Microbispora hainanensis: one gene and its partner. The protein of the gene in region 2 interacts with the protein of the main gene of each other region in a pairwise test. Links are inferred from orthologs where the notes say so. Each region holds a gene or a part of one and is shown on either strand. Other genes may lie near its edges.

What was found.
Region 1: the proteins of ndk (region 2) and OHB01_RS05675 interact in binary tests that used the Escherichia coli proteins (3 or more experiments, as listed by UniProt). The link is inferred for Microbispora hainanensis from one-to-one orthologs.

Annotation. Positions count from the first base shown.
Region 1 is NZ_CP108086.1:1,253,718-1,261,838, reverse strand. The notes cover bases 2,589-5,335. They hold OHB01_RS05675 (5-formyltetrahydrofolate cyclo-ligase), read right to left. Parts: upstream 4,372-5,335; coding sequence 3,805-4,371; downstream 2,589-3,804. Other genes in these bases: glp (gephyrin-like molybdotransferase Glp), read left to right, coding at 5,315-5,335; galU (UTP--glucose-1-phosphate uridylyltransferase GalU), read left to right, coding at 4,405-5,310; OHB01_RS05680 (potassium/proton antiporter), read right to left, coding at 2,589-3,771. Also shown: OHB01_RS05695 (SAF domain-containing protein), read right to left, coding at 1-343; OHB01_RS05690 (S-methyl-5'-thioadenosine phosphorylase), read right to left, coding at 558-1,364; OHB01_RS05685 (FmdB family zinc ribbon protein), read right to left, coding at 1,427-1,768; more of OHB01_RS05680, read right to left, coding at 2,266-2,588; more of glp, read left to right, coding at 5,336-6,499; cyclic pyranopterin monophosphate synthase MoaC, read left to right, coding at 6,496-6,987; OHB01_RS05655 (MogA/MoaB family molybdenum cofactor biosynthesis protein), read left to right, coding at 6,991-7,467; OHB01_RS05650 (GNAT family N-acetyltransferase), read left to right, coding at 7,535-8,121. UniProt on the Escherichia coli protein: Involved in the removal of 5-formyltetrahydrofolate.
Region 2 is NZ_CP108086.1:8,790,909-8,799,110, forward strand. Bases 4,867-7,694 are described here. They hold ndk (nucleoside-diphosphate kinase), read right to left. Parts: upstream 6,572-7,694; coding sequence 6,161-6,571; downstream 4,867-6,160. Other genes in these bases: OHB01_RS39760 (rod shape-determining protein MreC), read right to left, coding at 4,867-4,901; OHB01_RS39765 (rod shape-determining protein), read right to left, coding at 4,910-5,941; OHB01_RS39775 (hypothetical protein), read right to left, coding at 6,957-7,694. Also shown: rod shape-determining protein RodA, read right to left, coding at 1-1,008; mrdA (penicillin-binding protein 2), read right to left, coding at 1,021-3,075; rod shape-determining protein MreD, read right to left, coding at 3,072-3,590; more of OHB01_RS39760, read right to left, coding at 3,594-4,866; more of OHB01_RS39775, read right to left, coding at 7,695-8,202. UniProt on the Escherichia coli protein: Major role in the synthesis of nucleoside triphosphates other than ATP. The ATP gamma phosphate is transferred to the NDP beta phosphate via a ping-pong mechanism, using a phosphorylated active-site intermediate.

The DNA of each region.
Region 1 (8,121 bases), 7.5 Mb from region 2 along the record:
GGCCGCCGTACGCCTGCCCGGCCAGGGTCTGGCGGAACAGGGCCGAGCCGAGCAGCCGGGCGTCGGTGAGGAGCTCGCCTCGACGCAATGGACCGGCGAGCACGCGGCCCGAGACCGGGGTGCCCGGCGCGTACGCCCCGGCGGGCACCGCATCGGGCGGGAGCCGTACGACCACGACGTCGGCGGCTGCCAGACGGCCTCCGGGGAGATCGCGGGCGGCGGCGAGGACCTCCACCCCGTCAGGGGTGCGGACGGCCAGCAGCACGCAGGCCACCGCCAGACCGGCGAGGACGGCGGCGATCGGACGGCGACGGCGCGTCCTCAGCCGCTTCAGATCACGCATGACCATCTCGGTTTCGCCTCTCGCCTCCTTGCGAGCCTCCTTGCAAGCCTCCTCGCGAGGGCCGGTTGCATCGTGGACGCTTCACGCCGATGGCCCCCATGGATCGCCTGTCCGGGCGATGCCCCGGCGGCGGTGGCGCGCCGCCGGTTCCGCCGCCGGTTCCGCCGCCGATCGCGCGGCCGGACAGGGCCGTACGGCATGGCACGCATCGGCGTCAGGGGAGCTCGATCGGCAGCTTGATCCCGTCGAGGGCGTTGCCGCAGGGGCAGATGCGCTCCTCCGGAAGGGCCTCGACGACCTGCGCGACAAGCGTGCGCATCCGCTCCACGTTGGCGGCGAAGAAGGCCAGCACTTCCTCGTGGGTGACCCCCTCACCGGCCTCCACACCGGCGTCGTGGTCGGTCACGAGGGCGAGGGTCGTGTAGCAGAGGGCGAGTTCGCGGGCGAGCACGGCCTCGGGGTGCCCGGTCATGCCGATGATCGACCAGCCCGCCCCCGCGAACCACTTCGACTCGGCCCGGGTGGAGAACCGGGGCCCCTGGACCACGACCAGAGTGCCGCCGTCGACCGTGTCCCAGCCCGTCTCGCGGGCAGTGGCCACGGCGGCCGCCCGGCCGGAGGGGCAGTAGGGGTCGGAGAACGACACGTGGACCGCCCCGCCCGCGTCGTAGTAGGTCTGCTCGCGGCCCTGCGTGCGGTCCACGAGCTGGTCGGGGATCACGAGGGCGCCCGGGCCGATCTCCGGGCGCAGGGACCCGACCGCGCTGGGCGCGAGCACCTGGCGTACGCCGAGGGAGCGAAGGGCCCACATGTTCGCCCGATAAGGGATGCGGTGGGGAGGGAAGGTGTGGCCGCGGCCGTGCCGGGGGACGAACGCGACGGTTCGGTCGCCGATGCGGCCCACGGTGATCGTGTCACTCGGCGGGCCGTACGGCGTCGTGATGTCGATCTCTTCGGCGTCCTCAAGCAGGGAGTAGAACCCCGAGCCGCCGATGACCCCGATGTCTGCGCGATTGACCATGGGCCGACACTAGCGAACGGTGCCGCACGTCCGGCGCGTGCAGTCGGCCCCTGTGGATAACCTCAGGCGGCGGCGGTCGAACCGGACGACGACGTGCTCGACGAGGAGGCGCTCGACGACGAGGACGAAGACGAGCTCGTGGAGGTCGCGGGCTCCTTCTTGCCGGAGTCGCCGGACGACTTCGAGGACGTCGTCGTCGTGGTGGCCGTGGTCGTGGACGAGCTCGAAGAACGGCTGTCGGTCCGATAGAACCCGGAGCCCTTGAACACGATGCCAACCGCGGAGAAGACCTTGCGCAGCTTGCCCTGGCAGGCTGGGCACTCCGTGAGCGGGTCGTCAGAGAACTTCTGGACGGCCTCCAGCTGCTCACCGCAAGCGGTACAGGCGTACTGGTAGGTAGGCACTCGCTCCTCCTGAGACTGGCACTCGACCGGGTCGATTGCTAATGGTAAGCAGTCAACAAGCCCAAACGCCACTCCAGCCCGGTTTATTGCCCCGCGCCGTCCCATTCGCGCGCGCCAGGATCCCCGCCAAGATCCCCGCCGAGATCTCGCCGGGCTCCCACCGAGAACCCGCCGGGCTCCCACCGAGAACCCGCCGGGCTCCCACCGAGAACCCGCCGGGCTCCCACCGAGAACCCGCCGGGCTCCCGCCGAGATCCCAGCGGGTTCCCGCCGAGCCTCGCCCGCGATCCACGAGCGGTCCGCCCGCGGTCCGCCCGCGATCCGTCCGCAGCCCGAACCGAGCCCTGAACCGCCGCCCAAACCGCCGCCGCCCGAACCGCCGCAGCCGGAACCGCCGCAGTGCAAACCGCGGCCCGGACCGCGTCACAAAGCACCGCCCGGACCGCCGCAGCGCAAACTCAGCCCGGACCGCCGCGCGAAAGCAGCCCCTACGACGGTCAGCCGCCGCGTTCGCCGTACCAGCCGGCCAGCTTGCCGCGGCGGCTGACGGCGCGCAGGCGGCGTTCGACCGTCTCCCGCTGGGCGGCCGTGGTGACCACGAGGAGCTGGTCGCCCGCCAGCAGCCGCGTCGTCGGCGTGGGCACGAACGACTGCCCGTTCCGTACGACGAGGGTGACCATGGCGTTCGCGGGCAGCCGGAGCTCGAAGATCTCCACACCGTGCATGAGCGAGCCGGGCGGGATGCGGACCTGCAGCAGCTCGGCGTTCAGCTCTTCCAGTGGCGCGGCCTCCACGTCGAGGTCGCGGGCCTCGCCCTCCGCCGCCAGGCCGAGCAGCCTGGCGAGGTACGGCAGCGTGGGCCCCTGGAGGATCGTGAACACGATGACGATGATGAACACGTCGTTGAACAGGCCCTTCGCCCCCGGCAGCCCGGCGGCCCAGGGGATCGCGGCCAGCACGATGGGCACCGCACCGCGCAGCCCGGCCCACGACAGGAACACCTGCTCGCGCCACGACAGCGCACCGAGGCGCAGGAGCCGGGCGATCGCCGCGGACACCACCACGGACGCCGGCCGGGCGACCAGGACCAGCAGCAGGCCCGACACCACGGCTGGGACGAGCACACCCGGCAGTTCGCCCGGGTCCGCGAGCATGCCGAGCATGACGAACAGCCCGATCTGGGCGAGCCAGGCGGCGCCCTCCGCGAAGCCGCGCGTGGCGGCGCGGTGGGGGAGCCTGGCGTTGCCCAGGACCAGCGTGGTCAGGTAGACCGCGAGGAACCCGCTGCCGTGCAGCAGGGTCGCCCCGCTGTAGGTGATGAACGCCAGTGCCAGCACCGCGATCGGGTAGAGGCCGGAGGCGGGCAGCGCGACCCGGCGCAGCGCGTACACCCCCGCCGGGCCCACGGCGAGACCGACGGCCGCGCCGATGACGAGCTCGACGGTGGTGTCCAGCAGGATGTGCGGCAGCGAGAGCTCGAACGACGAGCCCGCGCTCAGCATGATCACGAGGATGACGGTCGGGGCGTCATTGAAGCCCGACTCGGCCTCCAGAATTCCGGCGAGCCGGGGCGGCAGCGGCAGCCGTCTCAGCACGGAGAACACGGCCGCCGCGTCGGTCGACGCCAGGAACGCGCCCAGCAGCAGCGCCATGCGCCATTCCATGCCGAGCAGGACGGCGACGCCCGCCGCGAGCACGACGACGCTGACCGCGATTCCGACCGTGGCGAGCACGAGCGCCGTCGGGACGGCGTCGCGTACGTGTTTCCAGTTGGTGGTGAGACCACCCTCGGCGAGGATCACGGCGAGCGCGACCAGGCCGAGTTGCTGGGCCATCTGGGCGTTGTCGAAGTTGATGCCGATGGGGCCGCCCTCGCCGAGCAGCAGCCCGAGGCCGAGATAGAGGAGCAGCGAGGGAAGGCCGGTGCGATGCGCGATCCGTACGGACGCGATGGCCGCGATGACGACGACGGCGGACAGGAGCAGCCAGACGTTCAGACCGATCCGCTCCCTTCGCCGTCTCTTATGTCAATCTTGTCATATCTGTACCAAGCGGGCGATTCCGCTGGGAAGAGCAGCAAAGCGGACGCGCTGGTCATGCGGCTCGGCGGGAACCCCCTCCAGCAACTCGCCCTCGTGCAGGAGCGCCACCGTTGGCACATTCGGCCCGACGCGGGCGAGCGCCCGGTCGTAGAACCCGCCGCCGCGGCCGAGCCGTACGCCGGTCACCCGGTCGACGGCGAGGGCCGGCGCGATCACCAGCGCGGCGGTGCGGATCGCGTCGACGCCGCGCCGGACGTCCACCGGCTCCATGATTCCGTACGGACCGGGGACCAGGGAGTCGGGCCCGTCGTACACCGCCCAGTCGAGGTCGCCGTCCGGGCGCTGCACCGGCAGCATCACCGTGGCGCCGTGCTTCCACAGGGCCAGGATCAGTCCCTGCGTGGCCGGCTCGGTGCCCGTCGACCAGTAGCAGGCCACCAGGCCCGCCATCTGCACCCACGGCTGGTCGAGGAGTAACTCCCTGATGGCCGCCGACGACTCGCGCAACGTCCCGGGATCGAGCTCCGAGCGGCCGCGCAATATACGCCGACGCAGGTTCATCTTGTCCAAAGACTGCTCCGTTAGTGTCTACTCATGGCTGACTTCGATCCCGTGACCAAAGCCGTCGTGCCCGCCGCGGGTCTCGGCACCCGCTTCCTTCCCGCCACGAAGGCGACCCCCAAGGAGATGCTGCCCATCGTCGACAAGCCGGCCATCCAATACGTGGTGGAGGAGGCCGTCTCCGCCGGACTGCTGGACGTCCTCATGGTGACCGGCCGCAACAAGCGTTCGATCGAGGACCACTTCGACGTAGCGTACGAGCTTGAGGACGCTCTTCGCGCGAAGGGCGACGAAGAGCGGCTCAACCAGGTCAAGGAGCCCGTCGATCTCGCCACCATGCACTACGTGCGGCAGGGCGAGCCGAAGGGTCTCGGCCACGCCGTCCTGTGCGCCAAGCAGCACGTCGGCCACGAGCCGTTCGCCTGTCTGCTCGGCGACGACATCATCGACCCCCGCGACCCGCTGCTCAAGCGCATGATCGAGGCGCGCGCGACCTACGGCGGCAGCGTCATCGCGCTGATGGAGGTGCCGCGCGAGCAGATCTCCCTGTACGGCGCCGCCGCCATCGAACCGACCGACGAGGACGACGTCGTCCGCGTCACGGACCTCGTGGAGAAGCCCCCGGCCGACGAGGCGCCCTCCAACTGGGCCGTCATCGGCCGTTATGTGATCGACCCCGCCGTGTTCGACGTGCTGGAGCGCACCCCGCCGGGACGCGGCGGCGAGATCCAGCTCACCGACGCCCTGCGCACCCTTGCATCGATGGGCCCGGAGGAGGGCGGTCCGGTGCACGGCGTGTTGTTCCGCGGCCGTCGTTACGACACCGGCAACAAGCTGGAGTATCTGCAGACCGTGGTGCAGTTCGCCGCGAACCGGGACGACCTCGCCCCCGAGTTCCTGCCGTGGCTGCGGGAGTTCCTGGACAAGTCCGGACAGTGAGCCGATGAAACCCGTCGACCGCCATCTCGCCGACATCCTCGCGGTGGTGCGACCGCTCGCACCGCTGGAGGTCGAGATCGAGGCCGCCCTCGGCGCCGTGCTGGCCGAGGACGTCGCCTCGCCCGTCCCGCTGCCGCCGTTCGACAACTCGGCCATGGACGGCTATGCCGTACGGGCCGAGGACGTGGCCGCCGCGCCCGTCACGCTGCCCGTGATCGGGGACGTCGCGGCGGGGGACGGCGGGCTGAACGCCCTCGGCCCCGGCCTGGTCACCCGCATCATGACCGGGGCGCCCGTGCCCACCGGCGCCGACGCCGTCGTTCCGGTGGAGTGGACCGACGGCGGCACCGCCCGCGTACGGATCGACAGGCCGGCCCCGCCCGGCAACGCGATCAGGCGGGCGGGCGAGGACGTGCGGGCGGGCGACGTGGTGCTCCGCGAGGGCGTCAGGATCGGGCCCGCCCAGATCGGCATACTCGCCGGGGTGGGCCGCCGCCGGGTGCTGGTGCGGCCCCGGCCGAGGGTGGTCGTGCTGTCCACGGGTGCCGAGCTCAGCGAGCCCGGCACCCCGCTGGGCGCGGGCCGCATCTGGGAGTCCAACAGCTTCATGCTCGCCGCCGCCGTACGCGAGGCGGGGGCGCAGGGGTTCCGGGCCGGTTCGGTGACCGACGACCCCAAGGAGTTCATGGACACGCTGGACGCCCAGCTCGTGCGGGCCGACGCCGTGATCACCAGCGGCGGCGTCTCCATGGGGGCGTACGAGCCGGTCAAGGAGGCCCTGTCGCCGCTGGGCACGGTGACCTTCGAGAAGGTCGCCATGCAGCCGGGCATGCCGCAGGGCTTCGGCGTCGTGGGGCCCGACCGCGTGCCGATCTTCACGCTGCCCGGCAACCCGGTCTCGTCGTTCGTGTCGTTCGTGCTCTTCGTCAAGCCGGCCCTGCGGGCGATGCAGGGCCTTCCGGCCGGGCCGCCCGCGACCGCGCGCGCGGCCCTCACCGGGCCGGTGCGGTCCCCGGCGGGCAAGCGGTCGTACCTGCGGGCCGTGCTGACGGGCGAGAGCGTCGCACCGGTGACCGGGCAGGGCTCGCACCAGCTCGCGGCGCTGGCCGGGGCGAACGCGCTGATCGTGGTGCCGGAGGACGAGACCTCGCTGCCCGAGGGCGCCGAGGTGGAGGTGATACCCCTGTGAATGACGGCACTGCGAAGCTGACTCACGTGGACGAGTCGGGCGCCGCCCGGATGGTGGACGTCTCCGAGAAGGACGTGAGCGCGCGCACCTCCGTCGCGACCGGGCGCGTGCTGCTGTCGCCCGAGGCGGTGGCCGTGCTCCGCGCGGGTGACGTGCCCAAGGGCGACGCGCTCGGCGTGGCGCGGATCGCCGGGATCATGGGCGCCAAGCGCACTCCCGACCTCGTGCCGCTGTGCCACCCGATCGCCCTGACCGGCGTGAAGGTCGACCTCGCCGTCGTGGACGAGGGGGTGGAGATCACCGCCCGGGTCCGTACGGCCGACAGGACGGGCGTCGAGATGGAGGCGCTCACGGCCGTCACCGTCGCGGCGCTCGCACTGGTGGACATGGTCAAGGCGGTGGACCCGGCGGCCGTGATCAGCGACGTCCGGGTCGAGGAGAAGACGGGCGGCAAGACGGGCCACTGGACCCGGCCCGGACAGGAGTAAGGCGTGCGCGCGTTGGTGGTGACGGTGTCCAACAGGGCGTCCGCGGGCGTCTACGAGGACAGGTCCGGGCCGCTGCTGGCCGGCCTGCTCAAGGAGGCGGGCTGCGACCAGGTGGACGGGCCCCGCGTGATCCCGGACGGCGACGCCGTCGAGGCCGCGCTGCGCGAGGGCGTCGCCGCGGGCTACGACGTGATCGTCACCACGGGCGGCACCGGGGTGACGCCCCTCGATCTCACCCCGGAGATGACCCGCCGGGTGCTCGACCGGGAGATTCCCGGCATCGCCGAGGCCATCCGTCAGGTCAACCGGGAGAAGGTGCCGGCGTCGATCCTGTCCCGGGGTCTCGCCGGGCAGGCGGGCACGACTCTGGTGGTCAACCTGCCCGGGTCCTCCGGCGGCGTACGGGACGGCATGGCCGTGCTGACCCCGATCCTGGCCCATGTCGTGGACCAGATCCACGGCGGCGATCATGCCCGCTGAGCAGCCGGCCGAGACCGCGGCGCGTCCCGCGTGGCGCGTTGACCGTGTTCCGGTGGATGATTGACGAATGGATCGACTTCGCGGCTGGCCGGCAACCATGGCCGAGGGGCCCGTCGGGCTGCGGCCGCTGCGCCTGCGTGACGTCCGTGACTGGCGCGACACCCGGCTGCGCAACGCCGAATGGCTCCGCCCGTGGGAGCCGAGCAACCCCGAGACCCCGCTGTTCCGCACCGGTCTCGGGCCGTACGTCTCGATGGTCGGCACGCTGCGCCGCGAGGCCCGCCAGGGCATGGCCATGCCCTGGGTGGTCACGTACGAGGGGCGGTTCGCCGGGCAGCTCACCGTGGGCGCGATCGTGTGGGGATCGGCCCGCTCCGCCCAGGTGGGCTACTGGGTCGACGGCGCGCTCGCCGGGCGGGGCATCATCCCGACCGCCCTCGCCATGGCGGTGGACCACTGCTTCTTCACGACCGGTTTACACCGCCTCGAGGCCAACATCCGGCCGGAGAACCAGGCCAGCCGCAGGGTCGTGGAGAAGCTCGGGTTCCGCGAGGAGGGCATCCGCCGGCGTCAGCTGCACATCGACGGCGCCTGGCGCGACCACATCTGCTACGCGCTGACCGTGGAGGACGTGCCCCGCGGACTGCTCGTCCA
Region 2 (8,202 bases):
CGCGACGATGCCGCCGGAGACGAGCGCACTGAACCGGTCGTTGCACATCCGGGCGATCCGCACGCCGCGCAGCAGCACCACGCCGAGCAGGGCCACCACGGTGACCGACCCGACGAAGCCGAGCTCCTCGCCCGCGACGGTGAAGATGAAGTCGGTGTGCTGCTCGGGCACGAAGCGACCCGTGGTCTGGCCGCCGTGGAACAGGCCCTTGCCGAACACCTCGCCCGACCCGATCGCCACGAGCGCCTGCGTGCTGTTGTAGCCCACGCCGCGCGGGTCGCTCGACGGGTCGATGAGCGCGGTGAACCGCGCCACCTGGTAGGGCTTGAGCAGCCCCAGCGCCCACACCGCCACCCCCGCGAGGCCCGCGAGCAGCACCCCGGCCAGCACCCAGCGCTTGCGTATCCCGGCGAAGACGATGATCGCGCCGGTCGTCGCCATCAGCACCATCGTGGTGCCGAGGTCGGGCTGCAGCATGACCAGCGCCGCCGCCCCGCCCGCCGCCGCCAGCGACAGCGCGAGACCGGAGCCCCTCGGCCGGTCCTTGGTCTTCCCCTTCTCGGACACCGGGGCCAGCAGCCGCGCCAGCATCACCACCAGCGCCGGCTTCATCAGCTCGGCGGGCTGCAGGGCGAAACCCCCGCCGAGCAGGATCCACGAGTGGTGGCCGTTGACCGTCGAACCCATCGGGCTGATCACCAGGATCAGCCCGAGGACGGCGATGCCGTACAGGACCGGCGCGTACGTGCGCAGCCAGCGGTAGTCGGTCACCGCGATCGCGCTGTAGAGGGCCAGGCCGATGAGCAGGTTGAGCACGTGCTTCTTGGCCATGCCCGTCGGCTCGATCGACGACCACGTGCGGGTGGCCGACCACACCAGCAGCGTGCCGATCGCGCTGAGCGCGACCACCGCGCCGAACAGCAGCCAGTCCATCCGCCAGACGACCGATCCCCTGCCGACGACGCGGCTCGCGAACGACCTCCGCCTTACCCCGAGGGCTTCAGTCATGGCAGATCCGCCTCACTGCGTTTCGCGGCTGATGGCCGGCAGCCGCGTCGCCGGTTTGCCGTCCGGAAGCGCCGGCTTGAGCGGCTTGCCGTCGTTCCCCTTGCCGAGGCCGTAGATCCCCTCCCAGATGCGCCGCACGGCGGGCGCGGCGGTCGAGGCGCCGAAGCCGCCCTGCGCCACCATGACCACGGTGACCAGCCGCGGATTGTCCGCAGGCGCGAAGGACGCGAACCACGACGTGTCCTCCTTGCCGTAGACCTCTGCCGTACCGGTCTTGCCGCCGATCTTGACGACGTTCATCGGGAACCCGCGGAACGCGCCGGCGGCCGTGCCGTCCGAGGGCACCTCGCTGAGCGCCTTGCGGATGTAGGTGCGGGTCTCGTCGTTGACCGGGAGGCGCCCCACGACCGGGACCGGGATCTCCTTCTTAAGGGTGCCGTCCGGCCGCATCAGCGCCCAGCCGACACGCGGGCTGCGCACCTGGCCGTCGCCCAGCAGCGCCGCGTACGCCCGCGCGAGCTGGAGCGGGGTGACCAGCACGTCGCCCTGGCCGATCGAGAGGTTGACCGCCTCGTAGGCGTGGAAGATCATGCCCTCCAGGCAGTTCTCGTTGGCCAGCCGCTTGGCGAACGCCGCCCGGCTCTGGTCCTTCATCTCCGGGTAGCCGATCTTGGCCCGCTTGCACATCTCCGACTTCGTCGTGTTGTACAGGTCGAGCTTCCAGGCGCGGGTCGGGATGCGGCCCGCGGACTCGCCGGGCAGGTCGATGCCGGTGCGCTTGCCGAAGCCGTAGGCCTTGGCCATGTTCGGCATCGGCTCCTTGACCTTGGCCTTGGGCGTCTTGCCGCCGTCGCGCAGCCACTCCTCATATCCGGCGCGGTAGAACACGGTGTCACACGACTTGACCAGCGCCTCGTGCAGCGAGATCGCGCCCAGGCTCATGCCGCCCGCGTTCGGGTACGACCTGCCCTCGACGTTGTAGGAGCTCGGGCACTGGTAGGTGCCGTGCAGGGGCTGCCCATCGGCGATCATCGCCGACACCGAGCTGATCTTGAAGGTCGAACCCGGCGCGTACTCGCCGGCGATCGCCCGCGACACCAGCGGCTTGCCCGACTTGTCCGACAGCAGCCACCGGTAGTCCTTCTCCGAGATGCCGCCCGTCCAGACCTTGGGGTCGTACGTCGGCCGGCTGGCCATCGCGATCACGCGACCGGTCTTGATGTCGAGCACCACGCCTGCGGCGCCGTCGGAGCGGGGCACCTCCTGCATGGCCTGGTCCAGCGACTTCTCCACGATGCGCTGCACCTTGGCGTCGATGCTGGTCACCAGGACGTCGCCGGGGACCGGGTCGGACGCCTGGTTGACCGTGATGACCTTGCCCATCCGGTCGACCTGGACGTTGCGCAGGCCGGGCGTGCCGCGCAGTGCGGAATCGTAGGTGCGCTCGAGCCCGTCGCGGCCGGTGAGGTCGACGCCCGAATAGTTGGCCTTGAGACCCTCGCGCTTTTCCAGCTCGCTCTCCGTCACCGGCTGCAGGTAGCCGAGGAGCTGGGCGGCGTCCTTTCCGTTGGGATAGTCGCGCAGCGCCTGGATGTCGGCCGTGACGCCGGGGAAGTCCTCCTGGCGCTCCAGGATCTGCAGCGCCGCCCGGGGATTGACGTTGTTGGCGACCGGGATCGGCGTGTACGGCGAGCCGGGCCAGCACGGGCGGCTGATGCCCGGGCCGCACGCCCGGATCTCCTGCTTCAGCTTCGCGAGCGGCACCTTCAGCACGGCGGACAACCGGCGCAGAACCGCGTCGCCGCCGTCCGGCATCCGCTCAAGCCGGCCGCGGTCCACGGAGACCACCAGCGTCGTACGGTTGCGCACGAGCGGGCGGCCGGAGGAGTCGAGGATCGCCCCACGCAGAGCGGGCACCCGCACCTCACGGGTGCGCGTCTCCGTCGCGACCGTGACGAACCGCGGCCCCTGCACCACCTGGACCTGCCACAGCCGGACGACGAGCACCACGATCATGGCGATGACCAGCACCTGCAGGACGATCAGGCGTCCGCGCAAACGTGTCATGCCGTCCCCCGTCTCCAGCTCGGCACGAGCTCGCCACCGCCTGCGCGCCTGCGATGGCCGCCGTGCGTGACCTTGACCGCCCAGAGCGCCAGTGGAGCGGCCACGAGATTGCAGATCGCGGCCCGGGGCCATGCCGTGGCCAGCACCGACCAGGTGACCCCCGGCGCGCCGATCAACGCGCCCAGGCCCGCCAGCATGCCGGGCGCGAGCACGGCGCACGCCGCCACCGCGAACAGCGGCACCCGATCTCCCAACCGCCCGGCCGCGTAGCCGAGGGCGCACAGCACCAGCGCGTACTGGCCCAGCGTGTGGTTCGAGGGAGGCAGCAGGTCATAGGCGAGCCCGCCGCAGAAGCCGATCACCGCGCCCGGGACGGCCCCGCGCCTGGTCGCGAGCGCGGCCACCGTCACCAGCACCAGGTCGGGCGCCCAGGAAAGCAGCAGCCGGTTGACCACACTGACCTGGAGCACCAGAGCCACGAAGAGCAGCAGCGCGGCGAGGAGGTTGCGGCCCATCGGTCAGTTCCTTTCACCGTGGCCGTCGTGCTGCCGAGGCGCGTCGCGCGGCTCCACGGCCGGCGGCCGGTGCGCGGCGGGCGATCGGTGCGCGGCGGGCTGCTCGTGGACCTGCCGCCCCTGCGCCTGCCGTTCCTGCGCCGGCTGCTCGCGCCCCTGCTCCTGCGCCTGCCGTTCTTGGGCGTACTGCTCCTGTGCGCGCTGCTCTTGGGCGCGCTGCTCGCTGTCCACGGCCTGCGTGCCGTGCCGGCCGCGCCGCTCCTGCGCGGCCTCGGGCCGGCCCTCGCGCACCTGCGGTCCGGTCGCGGCCCGCGCCTCGTCGCCCGCGCCGCGACTGCGGCCGTCGAGCCCCCACTCGGCCTCCAGCGAGGCGCGTCCCTGCCCCCGGGCGTCGCCGCGCCGCTGGTCCTCGCGCGGCGGCTTCGGCGGCGGTGGCGGCTTCGGCGGCAGCACCGCGTCGCGCGGATCACGCTTCGGCGCCGCGACCACCACGCCGACGACGTCCAGCGCGGAGAAGTCGGTGAAGGGCCGCGCGTAGGCCGTCCTCGTCACCTCACCCGGCGTGTTGTCCACCCGCTCGACCACGCCGATCGGCACCCCCGGCACGTACGGCTTGCTCTGCTGGGAGCCGAACGAGACGATCCGGCGGCCCACGCCGATCGGCACGGTGGAGTCGAGCAGGCGGAACCTGACGAGGTTGCCGCCGCCGCCCGCCTCGCCGAGGCCGCTCACGACGCCGAGCTCGTTGCCGCCCTCCAACCTGGCCCCGGCCGACAGGGCCGGGTCGGTCAGGAGCGCCACCGTCGAGCCGTCCGGGCCCGCCTGGACGACGCGGCCGACCAGCCCGGCGTCGCTGAGCACCGTCATGTCGGGCCGGATCCCGTCGCCGGTGCCGGCGTCGATCTCGACCGTGTCCTCGAAACCGGCCACCGTACGCCGCGCGACGACCTGGGCCGGCACGATGCGGTAGCGGCCGAGACCCGCCAGCCCGAGCATGCTGTCGAGCTTGTCGGCCCGTGCCCTGTCGAGCTTCTGCGCCGACACCTCGTCGCGCAGCCGCGCGTTCTCCTTGCGCAGGTCGGCGATGGTGCGCCGCGCGGAGGGCGCGTCGCGCACCATGCCGACGAATCCGGTGATCGGGCTGGTGACGGCGGCACCGACGCGCTCGGCCTTCCCGAACACGGCACTCGCGAAGTCGCGCACCGGGCCGAGGACGCGGTTGTTCCCGGCCCGGTGATCCACGGTGATGAGGATCAGCGCCACGGCGAGGAGGATTCCGAGCGTGAGACGGGCGCGACGGGTGTCTCTCATGACGCTCCTTAGTTGCGGGGCTCCGGCACGAGCACCTGCTGGAGGGCTTCAAAGTCCTCCACGCACCGCCCGGAGCCGAGCGCGACCGAGTCGAGCGCGTTCTCGGCCAGGTGGACCGGCATGCCGGTCTCCTCACGCAACCGGTCGACCATGCCGCGCAGCAGGGCGCCGCCACCGGTCACGGCGATCCCCCGGTCCATGAGGTCGCCGGAGAGCTCCGGCGGGCACTTGTCCAGCGTCGACTTCACCGCGTCGACGATCGCGTTGACCGGCTCTGCGATGGACCGGCGGATCTCCTCCGCGCTGATGACGACCGTCTTCGGCAGGCCGCTGACCAGGTCGCGGCCGCGCACCTCGGCGTGGAAGTCCTCGCCCGTGACGCAGGCCGACCCGACGGCGATCTTGACTTCCTCCGCCGTGCGCTCGCCCAGCATCAGCGAGTACTCCTTCTTGGCGAAGGCGATGACCGCGTGGTCGAGCTCGTCGCCGCCGACGCGGATCGACTGGCTGGTCACGATGCCGCCCATCGAGATGATGGCCACCTCGGTGGTGCCGCCGCCGATGTCGACGACCATGTTCCCGGTCGGCTCGTGGACCGGCAGGCCGGCTCCGATCGCGGCCGCCATCGGTTCCTCGATGATGTACACACGGCGGGCCCCGGCCTGGTAGCCCGCTTCTTTCACGGCGCGCTGCTCCACCGCGGTGATGCCACTCGGCACGGCCACGATGATGCGCGGGCGCACGAAATGGCGCCGTTTGTGGATCTTCTGGATGAAGTAACGCAGCATCCGCTCGGTCACATCGAAGTCCGCGATGACACCGTCCCTCAGGGGACGGATCGCGACGATGTTTCCGGGCGTCCGACCGATCATCCGCTTCGCTTCTATCCCAACAGCCACGATGTTTCCTGTCGTGACGTTGATGGCGACGACGGACGGCTCGTTCAGGACGATGCCGCGCCCTCGGACGTAGACGAGAGTGTTCGCCGTGCCAAGGTCGACAGCCATGTCACGGCCCAGGAATGTCAGCTTGCTGCCCATGCGGAAGGAAGCCTTCCTTCAGGTGGTTAGCGGTTACCGGGTTCAGCGGGAGTGCGGGATGACGCATCGCATTCGAATCGTAACGGCATGTGCTCATCACTGGGCACATCGAGCTCCCAAGGCCCCGGAAAAACCGGTGTCGCCCTGCCTAAGCTCGGTCACCACCTGGAAAAACACGAGAGGCCCCGGTTTAAACCGGGGCCTCTCGTGTGGCAAGGACTAGAAACGGTCGGGAAAGAAAATCTTGATTTCCCGGGCCGCGGACTCCGGCGAATCGGAGCCGTGCACGACGTTCTCGCCGATCTCAAGAGCGTGGTCGCCGCGGATGGTGCCGGGCGCGGACTTCACCGGGTCGGTCAGGCCGGCCAGCGCGCGGAACGCCTCTACGGCCCGGGGGCCCTCAAGCACCATCGCGACCAGCGGGCCGCCGGTAATGAACTCCACCAGCTCGCCGAAGAACGGACGCTCCGAGTGCTCGGCGTAATGGGCCTTGGCCGTCTCGGCGTCGAGCGTGCGCAGGTCCATCGCCACGATCTTGAGGCCCTTGCGCTCGATGCGGCCGATGACGTCCCCGATGAGGCCGCGACGGACCCCGTCGGGCTTGATCAGGACAAGCGTACGCTCGGACACGGTCTTTTCTCCTAAGGTCGTTGACTCGCCGTACACGGTGACCCGGCGGATCGCGGGCCCGCCCGTCACGCGTCTGGGAAGCTCCGGCTGGGAAGCTCCGACGCAACGGCAGCTTACCGGTCCGGGAACGCCGCTCCGATCGGACGAGTCCGATGCCGGCGGGTCTGCGGCAGAGCATCTCGACGGGCGTCTCGGACGGGCGCTCCGGGCGGGCGTTTCTGCGCGAGCCGTGTCGGTGCGCGGGCGGCGGTGTTCCTGTGCGTACCGTGTCACCGTGTCGGTGCGCGGGCGGCGGTGTTCCTGTGCGTACCGTGTCAGTGTGCGGCGGCGAGTCCTGCCGCATGCCGGGTCGGTACGTGAGCGGCGAGTCCTGCCGCGTGCCGGGTCAGTGCTTGGAGCCGGAGTCCTCGGGGGTGTCGTCGGCCTTCTCGGGCGACGGCGTCGGCAGCGGGATCACCACGTCACTGTCCGCCGCCGCGGTGGCGGCCCTCCGGGCCAGGACGGAGGAGAGCACGATCACGCCGACCACCACGAATCCGCCGACGAGCGCCCACATGTGCAGCGCGTCGATGAACCCGTTGACCAGGGCGTTCCCGTCACCCCGTGCGCTCTCCGCGGCCTCGCGCAGCCGGTTCACCTGGATGCCCGTGCCGAGCAGGAAGCCCGCGAGCACGGCCGGGAAGCACAGCGACAGGCCCAGCATCGCCGTCCCCAGGCCCGCCGTACGGAACGCGCCGACCAGCGCCACGGCCGACCCCGCGGCCAGCAGGACGAACGGCACCACCAGCGGCGTGCCCGACGGCGCCGGGACCAGCAGCCTGATCGCGGCCAGCCCCACGACGACGGCCGCGAGACCGAGGACCGTCATCCGGGCCGCGAGCGCCTCGGGCGCCCGGCCCGCCAGGACGGCGCCCACGAGGGCGGTCACCGCGGCCACCAGGAACGGCACCCACAGGCCCTTGAGGCCGGGACCGCCCAGCGGGCCGCCGAGCTCGATGTAGGTCATCTGCGCGGCGGTCGGCAGCACCACCAGCCCCACCGCGACGTTGACGAAGGCGAGCGTACGGCCGCCCGGCCCCTCGAACGTGCCGAGAGCCGCGAGGGCCAGCATGGCCACCACCACGACCGCCGCCGCGACGACGACCAGAGGCGGGGGCCAGTCGAAGGTGATCCCGACGCCCAGCACGGCGATGGCCGCGGCGGGCACGATGGCCAGCGCGAGCCGCCCGCGCTCCGCCGACGTCGGCCGGCCCCCGGGCAGGATCTCCCCCTCGGCCGGCGAGCCGCCGTCGCTGGAGATCATCCACAGCACCAGGTAGGCCGCGGCGAGAGCCAGCGCCACCCCGGTGAGCAGCGGGTACGGCTGAAGGGTGACCTGCCAGGAGGACACGTCCCGGATCGCCCACAGGGCGAGGGCCTGGGCCGTCAGCAGCGAGGCGGCGAGCGTGCCCGCCCAGATCGGCAGCAGCACCCGGTGACGGGGACGCTCGGCGACCGCGACCAGCGTCGCCGGCACGAGCATGCCCGCGCCGATCCCGTGGAGCACGCGCAGCACGCCGACGAGCGCGACCGTGTCGGTGTAACCCCCGGCCACGTCGGCGAGCGCGAGCAGCGTGAGCCCCGCCACGAGG